DNA from 4 places in the Hahella chejuensis KCTC 2396 genome. Region 1 is predicted to be linked to each of the others. Evidence: predicted binding sites of a transcription regulator. Region 1 holds the regulator's gene; each other region holds the start of a gene.
The links. Region 1 encodes sigma-54, which starts transcription at its own class of promoters, with help from an activator protein. Its sites were predicted from a motif close to TGGCACNNNNNTTGCTNT; they were not measured.
Positions count from the first base shown of each region.

Region 2: flgB (flagellar basal body rod protein FlgB) is a predicted target of sigma-54. The motif match lies at 2,470-2,487, and genes of this name have one in related genera.
Region 3: ytfE (iron-sulfur cluster repair protein YtfE) is a predicted target of sigma-54. The motif match lies at 3,033-3,050, and genes of this name have one in related genera.
Region 4: HCH_RS32690 (flagellar hook-length control protein FliK) is a predicted target of sigma-54. The motif match lies at 2,115-2,132, and genes of this name have one in related genera.

Region 1 is NC_007645.1:5,458,944-5,463,402, forward strand. It holds gene lptB (LPS export ABC transporter ATP-binding protein) at 1-363, shown strand, start outside; gene HCH_RS23895 (RNA polymerase factor sigma-54) at 486-1,982, shown strand; gene hpf (ribosome hibernation-promoting factor, HPF/YfiA family) at 2,098-2,406, shown strand; gene ptsN (PTS IIA-like nitrogen regulatory protein PtsN) at 2,413-2,877, shown strand; gene rapZ (RNase adapter RapZ) at 2,904-3,764, shown strand; gene HCH_RS23915 (HPr family phosphocarrier protein) at 3,859-4,128, shown strand; gene mgtE (magnesium transporter) at 4,367-4,459, shown strand, end outside.
Region 2 is NC_007645.1:4,612,086-4,616,544, reverse strand. It holds gene HCH_RS20055 (adenylate/guanylate cyclase domain-containing protein) at 1-1,003, opposite strand, end outside; gene HCH_RS20050 (nitroreductase family protein) at 1,686-2,252, shown strand; gene flgB (flagellar basal body rod protein FlgB) at 2,538-2,933, shown strand; gene flgC (flagellar basal body rod protein FlgC) at 2,936-3,373, shown strand; gene HCH_RS20035 (flagellar hook assembly protein FlgD) at 3,398-4,075, shown strand; gene HCH_RS20030 (flagellar hook protein FlgE) at 4,093-4,459, shown strand, end outside.
Region 3 is NC_007645.1:708,174-712,632, forward strand. It holds gene HCH_RS03225 (nitric-oxide reductase large subunit) at 63-2,333, opposite strand; gene ytfE (iron-sulfur cluster repair protein YtfE) at 2,326-2,994, opposite strand; gene norR (nitric oxide reductase transcriptional regulator NorR) at 3,150-4,459, shown strand, end outside.
Region 4 is NC_007645.1:5,329,079-5,333,537, forward strand. It holds gene fliM (flagellar motor switch protein FliM) at 1-103, opposite strand, end outside; gene HCH_RS23260 (flagellar basal body-associated FliL family protein) at 240-764, opposite strand; gene HCH_RS32690 (flagellar hook-length control protein FliK) at 867-1,910, opposite strand; gene HCH_RS23270 (Hpt domain-containing protein) at 2,250-2,597, opposite strand; gene HCH_RS23275 (ATP-binding SpoIIE family protein phosphatase) at 2,600-4,336, opposite strand; gene HCH_RS23280 (STAS domain-containing protein) at 4,403-4,459, opposite strand, start outside.

The sequences.
Region 1 (4,459 bases):
CTCCATGAATTTCACATAACCCACATTCGTAAAAGCCTTGGCATGAGCCTCTCCGGGGGTGAACGCCGCCGCGTGGAAATCGCTCGCGCGCTCGCCACGGAGCCAAAGTTTGTACTACTGGACGAGCCTTTTGCCGGGGTGGACCCTATTTCCGTCAACGACATCAAGCAGATTATCGAACATCTTAAAAAGCGCGGCATCGGCGTCTTAATTACAGACCATAATGTGCGCGAGACCTTGGATATTTGTGAACGCGCCTATATTGTCAGTGAAGGATTTATTATCGCAAGCGGCGCCCCTAGTGATATCCTTGCCAACCCAAAGGTTAGAGAGGTCTATCTGGGTGACCAGTTCAAACTTTAGTTTAACCGGCGGCTTCCATTCAAGATGGACCCCAAGGCTCAAGAGCTTAGGATTAAAGCGCTCAATAACTATGACAAACTCACAAGATCTGTGCCTGAATCGGTGGTAAGCATCAGATGGTTATGAAAACTTCATTGCAGTTAAAGCTGGGTCAACAGCTCACTATGACCCCGCAACTGCAACAAGCAATAAAACTTTTGCAGCTTTCAACACTGGATTTACAGCAAGAGATTCAACAAGCGCTTGAGTCCAATCCCATGCTGGAAGTGTCTGAAGAGGAAGAGTCCCCCAACCACGTTCAGAACGATACGATCAGCGACATGCTCGCCAATAACTCCAGCAAAGAGCGAGCTCAAGAGTCCGGCATGGACGAAGGCGGGTTCGCCGAGGAGGATAACTGGTCCGACTCCATACCGAACGACTTGCCCGTCGACACCGCCTGGGACGATGTCTTTCAAAGCGGGTCAAGCAGCTACAGCGGCGGCGAGGATGACGAATACGATTTCGAGTCCCGCAACAGCAAAGGCGAAACCCTGCAAGATCACCTTCTCTGGCAACTCAATCTTACCCCCATGTCCGACATTGACCGCATGATCGCCGTTGCGATAATCGATGCGGTCAATCCCGACGGCTATCTTTCCCTCACTCCCGATGAAATTCACAGTGGGCTGCAGACTGAGGGCGAAGAAGAAATTGAGTTGGACGAAGTACGCGCAGTGTTAAAGCGCGTTCAGCAGTTTGATCCTGCCGGGGTCGCTACTTGTAACCTGCAGGACTGCCTGCTGAGCCAGCTGAATCAGCTACCCAAAGATACGCCCTGGTTAGGACAGGCCAAACTCGTGGTCAGCCATTACATCAACTTGCTTGGCAATCGCGACTATGCCCAGTTGATGCGCCGCAGTCGCCTGAAGGAAGACGACCTGCGGGAAGTGCTCAAGCTGATTCAAAGCCTGAACCCAAGACCGGGAGAAGGCATTCAGGAAAGTAATACCGAATATGTGGTTCCTGATGTTATCGTCAAAAAAAACAATGGCCGCTGGCTGGTGGAGCTGAACCCGGAAATCGCCCCTAAGATCCGCATCAATCCAGGCTATGCGGGCTTGGTGAGACGTGCGGACAATAGCTCCGACAACACTTACTTACGCGATCAGTTACAGGAAGCGCGCTGGTTTATCAAAAGCTTGCAAAGCCGTAATGAAACTCTGTTGAAAGTTGCGTCACAAATCGTCGAACATCAGCAAGGATTCCTTGAGTACGGCGAAGAGGCGATGAAGCCGCTGGTGCTGCACGATATTGCGGAAGCAGTGGAAATGCATGAATCAACCATTTCCCGGGTGACCACCCAGAAATATATGCACACTCCTCGCGGCGTATTTGAGCTGAAGTACTTTTTCTCCAGCCATGTCAGCACAGACACGGGTGGCGAGTGTTCTTCGACCGCTATTAGAGCTATTATCAAGAAGTTAGTCGCGGCGGAATCACCGAAGAAACCTTTGAGCGACAGCAAGATTGCTGCGCTGCTCGGCGACCAGGGCATCAATGTCGCCCGTCGCACGATCGCAAAGTATCGGGAGGCGCTTTCCATTCCGCCTTCCAATGAACGTAAGCGATTAATTTAAAAGGAGGAATACAGGCATAAGACTTAAATCAAATAGTCACAAAATGGATGTGCTAGTATTTTTCATGGAAGTGCAAAATTCATAATGCACCGTATATTGGCATTAGGAGCAAAGTATGCAAATGAACATCACCGGACATCAAGTCGAGTTAACTGAAGCACTGAAAGACTACGTTAACAACAAGTTCGACAAACTTGAACGACACTTCGACAGTATCAGTAATGTCCAAGTTACGCTCTCCATTCAAAAACAGCGTCAGATTGCGGAAGCAACCATGCACATTAGCGGCGCTGACCTGCATGCCAATGCTGAACACGAAGATATGTACGCGTCCATTGACGCGCTGGTGGACAAATTAGACCGCCAGATCCTCAAACACAAAGAGAAGCACGTTGATCGGATGCACGGCGCATCCGCCAGATAACAGAACATGGCCCAAACCACACTAACTATTGAGTCTATTATCTCGCCCGCCCTCACACGCTGTGGGGTGTCGGGCTCGAGTAAGAAACGCGTTCTCGAATATATCGCCAATCTGATTGCGCAACATTTTCCGTTTTTGGACGAGAACGCCATTTTTACCAACCTGGTATGCCGTGAGAGACTCGGCAGCACCGGTATCGGCCAGGGTATTGCGATCCCCCATTGCCGTCTGGAAAACTGCGATCGCATTATAGGGGCTCTGATTACGCTCAAGGACAAAATCCCTTTTGACGCCATAGACAACGAACCCGTCGACCTTCTGTTCGTTCTGATTGTGCCTCAGGAGGCTACCAGCGAACATTTAGACCTGCTGAGCCAATTGGCCCAGAAGTTCAATGACCGTCGCTTCTGCGAACATCTACGCGACTGTGACAACGACGAAACCCTGTTCAGGAGGGTGCTGGAGAAATAGTCCAGCTTCGATGGAAAGAGGAAGACATGAAGCTGATTATCGTAAGCGGTCGTTCAGGCTCTGGAAAAAGTACGGCGCTCCATGTCCTGGAGGATATGGGCTATTACTGCATCGATAACCTGCCTATCGGTCTCCTCTCGCCTCTCACCCAAGAGGTGCTGGACCAGGGAAAAACCCAAAACCAGCAACTCGCCGTCAGCATAGACGCGCGTAATCTTTATAGGGATTTATCTGATTTCCCGTCTATTTACGCCGCTCTGCAAGCGCATAATATTGATGTGGAAATCATCTATCTTGACGCTAACGACGCCACCTTGATCAAACGTTTTCATGCAACGCGTCGCAAGCACCCGCTGAGCAGCAAAAGCACATCGCTGAAAGAAGCCATCGCCAAAGAGAAGCAGCTATTGGAGCCGATCGCCACATTGGCGAACCTCTATATAGACACCAGCGATCTTTCCATCTACCAGTTACGAGATCAGGTTAAGATCAGGGTTATCGGACATAAAACCCAAGAGCTGGCCCTACTCTTTCAGTCGTTCGGCTTCAAGCATGGGGTACCGTCAGATTCCGACATGGTGTTTGACGTGCGCTGCCTCCCCAATCCTTACTGGGATACCGCGCTGCGCGGCTACAAAGGCACCGATCAGGAAATCATTGAATTCCTGAAGCAGCATCCGGAACCGGAACAGATGCTGCAACATATCATCAGTTTTCTTGAGACCTGGATTCCGCACTTCCAGAACAGCAACCGCACCTATATGACCATCAGCATCGGCTGTACTGGCGGGCAACACCGCTCTGTCTATATCTGCGAGCGCCTGGGAGAGCATTTCAAGAAAAAGTATGATAATGTCCAAGTGCGCCACAAAGAGCTGGCGCAATAAGGTTCTAATAATAAAAAGCCACTGCGGCTTAACAATTAAACCGGCCTGAATCCAACATTCAGGAAACTTCAATCTTTTATACTCATCGCGCCCCATGATCCAGGAACAAGTCACTATTATTAATAAGCTTGGCCTGCACGCCCGAGCGGCGGCCAAATTCGTGTCCACCAGCGGCCGATTCGCAAGCAAGATCAGAGTAGCCAAAGAAGGCCAGGAAGTTGACGGAAAAAGCATAATGGCGGTCATGATGCTCGCCGCCAGCAAGGGAACGCTTCTCACATTGAAAATAGAAGGCCCAGACGAAGAGGAAGCTTTTCACGCCATCAAGGCTCTGATCGAGGATTATTTCGGAGAGGGCGAATAGTCCCTACTGCTTTTGGGGCACATCGCCCCACCTCTTCCAAACACTTGAAACAATACAAACCGCTTGAATAAAGTAAGACAATTCCCTGATTTTCCTTAGACTATTTTTCGTCTTAACTTACACTTTATAGTGGGCTCGCTTATACTGGCGCCACAACGGCGCAGAGCCTGTCTCTGTATTTTATCCGGCAATTTCCTCGCTGCCCGTTGCGGGCCGCCCTAAACGCGGATGTAAGTCTATGTCTCAAGCGACCGAAAAAAGCACTGCCAAGGTCCGTATGCGCTCCATTGCGGAAGCGCTGGAAAGCGGGTCTTTGCAGCAGGTCGCGCGC
Region 2 (4,459 bases), 850 kb from region 1:
TGCGAATTTCCAGCGGCGTGCGCACGCCCTGGCTACGCCACTTCTGCCGTAAAATTTTCATGTGCTTGCGCATTTCGATCGCCATCATGACGCAGGCGCAGGTATCTTCCTTGGCGCCGCGACTGCTGGGGTCGCCGAAGAAAATCATGATGCTGTCGCCGACGAACTTGTCGATGGTGCCGCCGTATTTCAGGGCGATCTGGGACATCTCGTTGAAATAGGTGTTGAGCAGCTCGGTCAGACTTTCCGGCTCCATCTCTTCAGCCAGTTCGGTGAAGCCTTTGATGTCGGAGAAAAACACCGCCAGCCGCTTACGCTGAGTTTCCAGGCGCACGTCGCGCTCGCCGGTGAAGATGGATTGCCATACCTGCGGCGACAGGTATTTGGCCAGTTTGTGAGACAGCGCGATGGATTGCTCACGCTGAAACTGGATCTGCGATTTCGCCTGCACCAGGGCGCGAGCCTGTTGGTGCGTGTAATAGGCGGTGACGCCGACATACAGCGAACAGGTGACGCCGCCGATGATGCTGACCACCATGGGGGTGGGCGGCGCGAAGCTCAAACCAAAATAGATGGAGGCTACGGTAAAACCGGCGAGAAAGGCGATGTTGCCGTACAGCCAGCTTTTCATACCGCCGACGATAATGAAGCTGAAGTTCAGCATCAGTAGGAAAAACAGGGTGGGGGTGACGCTGAACTTGATCAGCACCAGAATCACGCCGCATAGAAAGCCGTCCACCACCATCATGCCCTGGCGGACTTTGGTGTTCTTCTGTTTATCGAAGAAGCGCAGGGCGAAATACAGAATATGCGGCCATAGCATGGCGCCGGGAATGATCCAGATAAGGTACTCGTCGAAATGCCCTTCCAATATGCCGGCGACGATAATGGCGGCGCACACCAGATAGCCGAGCACCCGGGCGTTATAGTCCGGCATGGGCGGGATGGTCACCTGAGTCGGGGAGTGCGGCGTATTGGCGAGATGTGGAGGTATCGGCATCATTTGTGTCATAACCACGAATACCGGTATTGTCCCGTCAGCATATTTTTCAACCTAACCAAAAAGTCCCTGCGAGCTCATGGGAGCGGCAATGCGGCCCGCCGGTTTGCTGTTATCAATAAAAACGTCCTGTCCTTGCACGGATATACCCTAAAAAGGACAGGAAGAGAAGGTTTTCCGGGTGGAAAGCGGGGGGCGCCTGTTCAACAGGCGTAGCGCGACGCATTGATTGAATGCGGGATTGCCATGCAAAAAGCCGTTGGACCGGCGTAAACCATCCGCCATAACTGCCGCCCTCTTCTGGTAGTATAGTCCACCAGCGCTACGATCGCGTCTAAGGTTAGCAGCAATGGGGTTGTCCGACAATCTGTGAGGCGGTTTTGTTCGTCGTTAGACAATCTTTAACCTTTTGAGTTGGCGTAAAAGGCAGGTAATGTGGCGTGATAAGACAGGTAATTCCTGACGGCGGATTGCATATATTTAATAATCAGGCGCATGGATGCGCCTGCGCGGCGGCGAGCCGCGGGAGACAGGGCCTGACATGTGCAGGCCCTGTCGTTGCAGACAAATAGAAGGAAACTATTTGTCTGCCTGATTAATATAATCTGAGCTGAATCAGTCGCCGGTCTTTTTATTGATATGACCGGCGCCACACGGATAAACAACAGGAGCCACGTATAACGCCATGGCGGTATTAGACATTCTTGTAAATCGAACCTCCACCCCTCTGTTGCAGGCGCCCGCGCCGAGCCATGAAGAATTGCGCAAACTGTATCCGGTGATCATGCGCGCGCCGGACCATGGCCGCTTACGGCCGTGTCGGCTGATTATTGTGGAAGGAGAAGGGCTCGACGCTTTGGGACGCATATACGGCGAAACCGCAGAGCAGGATGGTCAGGACGATGCGGCCAGGCAAAAGCTGGCCAAGGCCCCGAGTCGCGCGCCGATGGTGATCGTTGTAGTGGCCACCGTCCAGGAACATCCCAAGGCGCCTGAGTTGGAACAGCTGATTTCCGCCGGCTGCAGCGCTTATGCATTAATGCTCGGGTTGGAGGAATTGGGCTATGGCGCCATGTGGCGCACAGGATGGGTGGCCTATGACGAGCGCGTCAAACAGCGTCTTGGTCTGGCCTCCAACGAGCATGTGGTAGGCTATCTATATGTGGGAACGCCAGCCAGCAAAGAGAAGAAAGTTCCCGAACCCCCCGCTTTTGAAGAGCGCGTCAGTTTTTTCACTGGCGAACCGGGCTGATAATTCCTGCGACGCCGCCTGCGTCTGCAAGCGTCGCTTTTCTCAAATCCCCCGCAGTATATCCCTCGTCCTGTTCGCCTCTTTTCTATTGCGCTAAGGCGAGGGTTTTCCTCTTGCCGCATGGCGTGGACGCGCTTTCCTTCAGGGCGGTATCCCTTTGCCGCCTTCCGCCTGTGTAAAAATGTTATCTAACTGAAAAATAGAACAAAAAAATAACTGGCGCGGGACTTGCTGTCATTGTCGCAAATGACGATTGTCGCAGTCAGGCAACTGCAGAGGTGTTAAATGGCCATATCATTCGACAAAGCGCTGGGTATCCATGAGCAGGCGCTGAACGTCCGCACCAGACGGGCGGAAGTGCTGGCGAACAACATAGCCAATGCGGACACGCCGGGATTTCGCGCCCGGGATATTGATTTTAAAGCCGTGCTCAGGCAGGCCAAAAGTATAGAGGACTCATTGGAGGTGGTTACCACTGACGACGCCCACATGGCGATAAAGACCCCTGCGGAAGGGGCGTTGTTATACCGGCAACCACTGCAGCCTTCCATTGACGGCAATACAGTGGATACGCAGACGGAAATCGTCCAGTACTCCAAAAATGCGCTGGATTTTCAGGCCAGCTTTGAATTTCTCAATAGCCGCCTGAAAGGCATTGTCAGTGCGATTAAAGGAGAATAACGATGGCGATTAACAGCATTTTCGACATTGCCGGCTCCGGTATGACTGCACAATCCGTGCGACTGAACACCACCGCCAGTAACCTGGCCAACGCGGACACCGCCAGCTCCAGCATCGATCAGACTTATCGCGCGCGCAAGCCGATTTTTGCGGCGGTGCATCAGGATGCGCTCAATGCGGCGATCCCTCCTTCGATCAACGATGACGCCTCCCGCGGCGTTGAGGTGCGGGCCATTGTGGAAAGCGATGCGTCTCTGGAGCGTCGCTACCAACCGGACCACCCCATGGCGGATGCGGACGGCTACGTGTTTTATCCCAACGTGAATGTGGTGGAGGAAATGGCGGATATGATGTCCGCTTCCCGCAGCTTCCAGACCAATGTGGAAGTGCTGAATTCAGCGAAAACCATGATGCAGCGCCTGCTGACTATTGGTCAGTGATGAACTTTTCGTGAGGACAGCGTGATGAGCGATATCAATACGGCAAATCAGACTAGCGACGCGCTGAGTCAATACGCGCTTCAGCAGAAGTCCGCCAACAGGAAAAATGAACTGGGTAAAAATGAATTCATGGATCTGATGATCGCCCAGTTGAATAACCAGAGTCCGCTCGATCCCCAGGACAACACGGCGTTTGTCGCGCAGTTGGCGCAATTCAGCTCGGTGGAAGGCATTCAGTCATTGAATTCGACCGTGGACACCATGGCCTCTCAGTTTCGCAGTGCGCAGGCCCTGCAGGCTTCGGCGATGGTGGGACGGGATGTGCTGGCGCCGATGGAAAGCGCCATCAAGAGTGCGGATGGGTCCATAAATGGAGTGGTGGAGCTGCCTGCCGGGACCTCGCAATTGACCATTAGCGTCTATAACGAGGCTGGCGAGCTTATCACGAATATTGATAAAGGTTATCAGCCCGGCGGCGACGTCAAGTTCAGCTGGGACGGCAAAAACAGCAACGGCGAAACTTTGCCGGCGGGGCGGTATGAAGTGGTCGCGCGGGCTCGCTACAGCGGTGAGCAGATGCAAGTCAGCTCTTATCTGGCGGCCAATGTGGATAGTGTATCAATCGCGCGTGACGGCGGCGTCACATTGAATCTGGCCGGGCTTGGCTCGGTCGGATTAAGCGATATCAAACAGATCAGTTAGCATGTGCGAGGTGTGGTATGCCGTTTAATATCGCGTTAACAGGAATCAGAGCAGCGTCGGTCGACCTGGAGGTGACCGGCAACAATATCGCCAACGCCAGCACAACCGGCTTTAAGCGGTCGCGTGCGGAGTTTGGCGATCTATACGCCAACAGCTTTTTGAGCCTGGGCACCAACCCGGTTGGGGATGGCGTGCGGGTGCAAAAGGTGCGGCAAGAATTTGCGCAGGGCAATCTTTCCTTTACTGAGAATGGCCTGGACCTCGCCATCAACGGCGAAGGCTTCTTTATTCTCGACACCAACAATGGCGATCGCCGCTATAGTCGCGCCGGCGCTTTCGGCATCGACAAGGAAGGTAATGTGGTGAACAGCTCCGGCATGCACC
Region 3 (4,459 bases), 2.5 Mb from region 1:
AATAAACAAAAAGACCCGGAAACCTGAACAGGAATTCCGGGCCGGGCGTTATGTAAGGCTCATTAGTCAGCGACAGCCTCAGGCTGCAGCGTTTCCCCCGATTCGCCGAACAGGCCGCGTACAACCTGTAAGCCAACGGCGAAAGCGCCGATGATAAAAATGACGTCGCCGAAGGTGCGCGCCCAGCGCAGGGTTTCCATGATGTCCTGCTGCATGAAAATTTCGCTGCGCGCGTACCAAAGCCCCTGACTGGCGCTGGCGTGGAATTGCAGCAGCCCTATCGGCGCCAGACTGGCGACCACCATCAACGCCAGACCGGCGTTCAGCCACCAGAAGCCGGTTTTCATCAAGCGGTCGCTGAAGACCATTTGCGGGCGGATATAGCGCAACACCAGTAAAGTGAAACCAATGGCCAGGAATCCGTAGACGCCAAACAGCGCCGAATGGGCATGCACTGGCGTGGTGTTCAACCCCTGGATGTAATACAGCGAGATGGGCGGATTGATCAGGAAACCGAAAACTCCCGCGCCAAGCATATTCCAGAACGCCACGGCGACGAAGCACAGCAGCGGCCATTTCAGGTTTTCCATCCATGGCGCGCGCGCTTTCAGGCGCCAGTTCTCCCAGGCTTCGTAGCCCAGCACGATCAGAGGAACCACTTCCAGCGCGCTGAAGGTGGCGCCTACCGCCATCACCGGCGTAGTGGTCCCAGAGAAGTAAAGATGGTGAAACGTTCCGGGAACGCCCCCGAGCATAAACAGCGAGGCCGAAGCCAGACTGGCGGTGGTCGCCATGGAGCGGGACACCAGTCCCATGGTGGAGAAAATAAACGCCAGCGCCGTTGTGGCGAACACTTCGAAGAACCCTTCCACCCACAAGTGCACCACCCACCAGCGCCAGTATTCCATGATGGAAAGATGCGTGCGTTCGCCGTAGAAGAAGGCGGAACCGTAAAACAGCCCAATAGCGATCACTGACGCGGTCAACAACGCTAACAGGTTTTTGTCGCCAGGGCGTCGCAACCCATTGACGATTCCACGCAGCATCAATACGAGCCAGAACGCGACGCCGAGGAATTTTCCGATCTGCCAGAGCCTTCCCAGATCCACATATTCATACCCTTGATGGCCGAGCCAGAAATTCAGTTCTGGAGGCAGGATTTGTGCGATCGCCAGCCAGTTGCCGACAAAGGAGCCGACGACGACCGCCACCAACGCCCAAAACAGAATGTCGACGCCCAGCTTTTGATATTTGGGATCTTTGCCGCCGTTAATAATCGGCGCCAGAAACAACCCCGCGGCGAGAAAGCCGGTGGCGATCCAGAACAGCGCGCTCTGAATATGCCAGGTGCGCACCAGGGAGTAGGGAAACCACTGTGAAACATCAAGACCGTAAAAGTGGTGACCTTCAACGGTGTAATGGGCGGTAAAGCCGCCCAGCAACACCTGGAAGGCGAATAACGCGACGATCAGGAACAGGTATTTGCCCAGCGCCAGTTGCGAGGGCGTCAGCGCGAAGCGACTCAATGGATCTGACTGCGGCGCCGCAGGCTCCGCCTCATTGTGTTTATGCAGGAACGCCCATCCCCAGATCAACAAGCCGACGCCGGCGATCAGCAGCGCGACGCTGACAATGGACCACATGATGTTTTCCGCGGTAGGGCGGTTGTCTATCAAGGGCTCGTGAGGCCAGTTATTGGTGTAGGTGACCTCGCTGTCAGGCCTTTGCGTGGCGGCGGCCCAGGCGGTCCAGAAGAAGAAAGCGGTCAGGTCTTCTCGGCGCTGGGCGTCGGGCAGAGTATTTTCTTTCATCGCATAGCTTTCACGGGTTCCCCGCAAGTCTGGCGCATCGCTGAACAGGCGGCTGTAGTATTTCGCGGTATCCGTTATCGCTTGCGCGCGGCGGTTGCTGACTGATGCGGAGCGGCTCTCCGCGTCGTAGGTGTTGCGGCGGTATTCGCTTTTCAGGCGATGGCGCAGGATGCTCTGTTGCTCGTCATCCAGCTCGGCATAGGATGCCCCGTACACGTCCTGCGCGGCGAGTTGCAACCAACGCTCCAGTTCGCGATGCAGCCAGTCTGCGGTCCAATCCGGCGCCTGATAGGCGCCATGTCCCCAAATTGAGCCCAATTGCATGCCGCCCACGGATTGCCAGGCGGTTTGTCCATCAAGAATATTTTCCTGGGTAAAAATGGTCTCGCCTGTAGCGTTGACGTAACGCTCTGGAATCGGCGGCGCCTGCCGATAAACCTCGCGGCCAAAGAAGCCGAGCAAGCAGAAAGTGACGCCCAATACGGCGATGAGCAGCCACCAGAGTTTGCGGTATTCAGCCATGGGCGTCCTCCACAACGTCGGTGAACAGAATGTTGTTCTCCAGATGGATATGCTGCATTAAATCGTCTCGCAATTGGGCGAGGCCGGCGTAAAGCGCGCGCCAGGTATTGCAGGCGCCTTTGGGAGGGGTGATGTTGTTGGTTAACGCCTCTAATTGCGCCAACGCTTCGCCATGGTGATCATGCTCCATGCGCATGACGGAAATAGGGCCTTGCGCCTGCATGCCGCTCATCCCGGCCAATAGTATGGGAAATAGAATGTTCTCCTCTTTCATCATGTGGCTTTCCAGCTCTTGAAACATTTCCGTCAGATGCTGAGCCAGTCCGTTCGGACACTCGTCTCGCTCCCCATGGACATGCTCCACACGGCGGGCGAGGTGTATCAGTTCCGGAAGTTGCTCGCGATGGCGGGCGTGGTAGCGGGTGAGAATATGGTCAATCAGCTCAGGGCGACCGGCGTTGCTCCAGTTATCATCCGGCTCCTCCTGTAGGGCGTTGAGTCGTTCCAGCACAACGTCTGGCTCCAGCTCCTTCTCAGTCAGGGCGTCCCGCAGCTTCTTCGCGCCTCCGCAACAAAAATCCAGTTGGTATTCACGAAACAGGCGAGTGGAGCCGGGGAGGTTGCGAGCGATCCAGCCGACGGGACGATCAAGTAAGGTCATGGCGGGTTTCCTTCAATAGTGTTTAACTCGCAACAGGTTTGGCAACCTTTGTGCCATTTATTAACATTATGATTTTTAAGTATTTAAAATTAACTGTGGTGTTTTATACCCGAATCTAATAGGGTTATAAAAACCCTTTTAAGGTGATTAGTACCATGATTGAGGCCAGCCTGTTGGCGGATCTGGTGACGGAACTGCCCCACGCCGTGCGTTACCAGCGTTTGATGAACGCCATGCGAGAATATTTTCGGTGCGGCGCAGTGGCGCTGTTGCGGGCTGACGGCGACAGCCTGCGGCCGTTGGCGGCGGAAGGGCTGGTGCAGGAAACCCTGGGACGCCGCTTTATCATCGCCCAGCACCCCCGTCTTGCAGCCATATTGGCCAGCCGGCGACCGGTGTGCTTTGCGAGCGACTCAGGCTTGCCCGATCCCTATGACGGTCTGTTGGAGAGCTGCGTCGGCGAACCTTTGCCTGTGCATGATTGCATGGGTGTGAGCCTGTATGTGGATGGCCTCCTGTGGGGGGCGGTGACCCTGGACGCCCTGCAGGAAGGGACTTTTGATGCGCAGGCGCAGCAGGATCTGGCGCGGTTCACGTTGATCATCGAAGCCTCAGTAAGAGTGACCCGGTTAGAACAGGAGCGGAGAAATCTGGCGCTCATGCGGCAGGATGGAGACCGGCGCGGCGTGACCCAGGATGAAAGCGAGATCATTGGCTCCAGCGATTGCATTCGAAACCTGCTGCGGGAACTGGATGTGGTGGCGGACTCCGAGTTGCCGGTGCTGCTGATGGGCGAGACCGGGGTGGGAAAAGAGTTGTTCGCCCGACGCCTGCATGGTCGTTCGCCGCGCAGAGAGCGTCCGTTGATTCATGTGAACTGCGCCGCATTGCCGGAATCCCTGGTGGAAAGCGAGTTGTTCGGCCACAGCAAGGGGGCATTCTCCGGCGCGTCGGCGGATCGCGCAGGGCGCTTTGAAGCGGCGCATGGCGGCGTGATTTTCCTGGATGAAGTGGGGGAGCTGCCCCTGAGCGTGCAGGCGAAATTATTACGAACGTTGCAGAACGGTGAGATACAGCGTTTGGGCGAAGACAAACCGAGACAAGTGGATGTGCGGGTCATCGCAGCCACCAATCGACAATTGAAAGAGAGCGTTCGCTCCGGCGACTTTCGAGCGGATCTGTATCACCGTCTGTCCGTCTACCCTGTCTGGATTCCGCCGCTGCGTGAGCGCGACGCCGATGTGCTGGTGCTGGCGGGTCATTTTCTGGAGCTTAATCGCTCACGTCTGGGCGTGCGCAGTCTGCGGCTGTCGCGAGCGGCGGAGCAGGCCTTGTGCGCTTACTCCTGGCCAGGCAATGTGCGGGAGCTGGAGCATGTCATCAGTCGCGCAGCGCTCAAAGCCATCAGCCGCGGCGCCAGCCGAAACGATATCGTGACGCTGGATGCGGCGTTGCTGGACCTGGA
Region 4 (4,459 bases), 130 kb from region 1:
TGCGCACCCCCGCCGCATCGACATCCTCCTCGGTGTCGACGTCGCCATCGTCCACGCCATGTAAGAGCGCATCAATTTCGTCTTGGGATAATAGATCTTGCACAGCCCTACACCTTGACCCAGGGTCTAACAGGAAATGTTATGCGTCTAGTTCTATCACCTGAGACGGGCCTATAACAAGCCCCGCCTGCAGCGATGACAGCGTTTCAGCGCGGCGATTCGATACACTGCGCCCACGGTTACTGCAACACGAAATTGGTAAACAGCACCTGCTCAATTTCTCCATCCACGCCCTGCTCCTTCAGAGCAGTGTTGATTGCTTCCAGCGACTCAGACAGCAGCGCCAGCCGACCTTCATCCGTCTGCACGTTTTCAAAATCTTTGCCGCTATACAAATTTATCAATCGGTTACGGATGACGGGCATATGCAGATCTACCCCGTCCAGCACGCCCTGATTCCGAGTCAGCAAACTGATGCTCGCTTGCAAAAAACGCTGCTTGCCTTTGTAATCGAAAGTGACCACCAGTGGCGGCCGCATATCGTAATAGATAGCTTCCGCTTTCACCGGCGCAGCCTGCTCGCCGCCTTCCGCCGACGTATCCGAGCCGTCATCCGGGGAAGACTTTAGCAACATCATGGTCACTCCCACACTGGCTCCCACAGCAATCAGCAAAACCAGCGAGACAATAATAATCATCTTTTTGCTTAAGCCGCCAGACTTACCAGACTCCTCTCCGCCTTCTCCACTGTTATCTTTCGCCATATCTCTGCTTCCACTATCGACAGATAATCCGATTACTGTGGAGGTCACCGCCTCCTTGTCGATAAGTGTAGTTCATTCCTTTGATTTTTCAGTGAAAAATCATCAGACGTAATAATCCACCATGCGATCCGTGGCCAGCGCTTGCTCAACGCCCAGCGCCGCGGCGCCCTCTTCGTCCCCTTCTCCAGCAACCAGGCCGCCATCGGCGCCGCCGGATTCCTGACCACTACCGGCGCCCGTCTGTTGCTGCTGACTGGAGACATCGAACTGGGATAATTGCAAACCTTGCTCCGCCAGCAGTTCCCGCAATCGATGCGCCGTTCCTTCCGCCATATCGCGGACGATGGCGTGAGGGCTTTGAATCTGAACATGGGCCTGATCTTTCTGCACATGAATTTTCATTTCGATGGGGCCCAGCTCCGGCGGATTCAGATGCACGCTGGCGGATTGAATCTTCTGTCCCACGAACCAGACCACCTTCTGCGCCATGCCCTCGCCCCAGTCATCTCCCTGCACCGGTTGCTGCAGCGTGGTGACGTAAGGCGGCGCAGCGGCGTCAACCTTGAATTCCGCTCGGATGTTGGCGGCGACTCCTTGCAAGGCGCCGGGTTTGGCCGCGCTCTGCGACTCCGCCAGCTTCAGCAGCGCTGCGTCCAGGGCTTCCCCATCGGCGCCGGCTTCCCGCCCTCCGCTATTGCCGTTTGCGGCAAGCGCCTGGGTCAACTTGATCTGCTCACCGCCCTTTTTATCCCCCACCACCGTCTCCGCATCGCCCTCAACCTCCTCAACGGCGTCATGCACCGCCCGCGCCAGCGGCGTCAACGCGTTTTGCCCGGTTGGATCTGCGCCCTCTTCTTTATCCACTGACAATTCAGCCAGGGCCATCCCCTCGATTGAGATTTCGTCGCCTTCCGTGATGGTTTGCTCCCCCGACGGCAAATTCACTCCGCTCTGCGACGCGGTCTGATCCATGTCCGCCAGCGCTGCTTGCGCAACCGTCGCCGCGTCCTCTGACGCTTCAGCGTCAACAGGCGCTTTTCTCTCATCGCCTTTTTCTGCTTTGACGTCTTTCTTGTCCACTTTGTCGGTCTTATCCGCAACTTCCCGATCCAGCACCTCAGAGAAGCGATCTTCCTTATCATTCATAGCGTTAGCCTCACCCCTCTGATTGCCTGACGGCTTTGGAGACGATTTCGGCGCGACTTTGGGTACATCAATAAATGCCACTGAGCTGTCCATTTACTGTCCTCAAATCCAAGTTACAACTTATCTGCGGATGCAACGGGCTTCACGGCCTCCGCGCGGCAAATCGCTGTCGCGAAAGCGGCAAAACCATCGTTTTATGGGATAAATGCACAGATCAGGCCAGGTTACGCCTGAACGGGGTCAAAGCCTGAGAGGGAGGTAAAGAGGAAAAAAATAAAGGCAGGATTTTTCAGCGAATACAACCGGCTCATACTGCCGGCAGGGATGATGCAGCGCCCGCTACACCTGTTCCCGTAATAAGGACTGCACCACTTCAAATTCCTGCTCGATGGAGTCAAACACTTCCCGCGCTTTCTCCATCTGCTTGAACTTGCCAATCAATTCGCCCTGCCGACAAAGTTCGGACAACGCAGGCAACCCCAGATTGGTGGCGCTGCCTTTGACGCTGTGGCAGCCGCGACTGAATGCGTCCGGGTCATTGCTATCCAGCGTCGCGCGAATGGCGCGCATACGTTCGACCGTATCTCCGATAAAGGTCTCCACCAATATCTGAAAGTCGTCTTCCATTACTTCCCGCAATTCCGCCAGTGCGCCCATATCAAGGTGAGACAGATCGTTCGAACTCATATTCAAGCTTGCCACTCATAATCCACTTCAACGATATTACCCTGCCCGAAGTACTCCACGCGGCTGCACATGGAGAGCAGCAGGGCCGTGCCACGACCACTATAACAGGTCGGACCCGGTAATTTACCGTCGAGCTTCTGATAATCAAAGCCTTTTCCGCTGTCTTCCACTCGAATCGTCAGCACGCCACCGGCGACCGCGCCTTTGTGGCGAACGTCCACCTTCACAAAATGCCCGTCCAGTCGCCGGATGCGCTCTTCGCGCAGACGATAATATTCCGCAAATCCATCCGGACTGCCTTTGAGCTTGGAGTGCAGGCCCAGCACGCCATGCTCCAGGGCATTGGTGTAGAGTTCGCTGAGAATGGTGAACATCTCGCCGTTACGCGTGCGCAGTCCGGGCACTTCCATGGCGATCTGCAACAACAGGGGCACCGGATCAAACACCGCCAGGGAGTCGCTGCACAGCTCATACGCCATGCGCCAGTGCTGCGGGCCTTTGAGACCGGTGTTGGTGAGATAGTTGTTCTCTATCCCCAGCTCCTTCACCGGCATCATGGTCAGCTCCACCAGCGTCAGGTCATCGCTGGGACCGCCCTCGCCCATGAAGTCGACCACGGAGCGGCGGATTTTTTCAAACAGGTTGAGCTCCCGCAGATTGGCGTTGAAGACCTGTTGCAAGCGCTGCTCGCCAAACATTTCGCCTTTGGCGTTGGTCGCTTCGACAATGCCGTCCGACCACAAATACACCCGGTCGCCGTGTTTCATTTCAAAGCGATAGGTGCGCGCGTCGAAGGCTTCGCCTTTGAGGATGCCAAGAGGCAGGCGGTTGGAGGCGACCTTAATCAACTGATCGCCCTGCACCAGATAGCAATCCGGCAATCCGCCGATCCAGATCTCGATTTCTTCCTGCTCGAAGTTCAATTCCGCCATACAGGCGCAGCAGAAAAAGCCCACTGGCAGAATTTTACGCAGCTTCTGATTCACTTCCCGGAGAATATCTCCCAGCGCATAACCTTTGCTGGTCATGCCATAAAAAATCTCCGCCAGGGGCATGGCGCCGATCGCTGCGGGCAGGCCATGGCCAGTGAAATCCCCCAGCAGCACATGCATGCCGCCGGACGGTTTCTGACAGGCCAACAACACGTCGCCGTTAAAAACCGCCAGAGGCGAAAGCAGATGCTTGATATTGTTGGCGCCGAGGCAGCCCACATGGGCCACGTTGTCGAACACCGTTTTGGCGACCTGCTGCTCACGCACCATATGGTCATTGTGCTCGGCGATCTGGTCCCGTTGCCGCAACAGGGTCTTATGCATTATCCGCATGCGGTTGAAAGCGTTGATCTTGGCTTGCAGGATAATGCGGTTGTAGGGTTTGGAAAGAAAGTCGTCGCCGCCCGCCTCAAGGCATTTGGCGAGAGATTCCGCGTCGCTGAGAGAGGTGAGAAAAATAATGGGAATCAAGTCTTCGCCGGCCAGCAACTTGATTTTACGCGCCGCCTCGAAGCCGTCCATGCGAGGCATCAGGGCGTCCAGAAGGACAATGTCCGGCCGGAACTCGGAGAATTTCTCGATGGCGTCGACGCCATCCACCGCTGTCGCCGTATCATGCCCCTGCTTTTTGACGATATTCTGCAGGATCATACGATCGGACTGGTTGTCGTCGGCGATGAGAATTTTTAACGTTTTCTGGGACCCAAGAACGGACGAGGCCATTTCTGAGTCCAGGGATTGTTTCATAGCAATACCCGATAGGCGCATAAATGGCGGAAAGTCCGTTTCAGACGCCCGAAGTCTGCGGGCGCTTTATTGAATAACAAACAATTGTTCAAAATTGGAAATCGTCAATATCTTCCTGACATC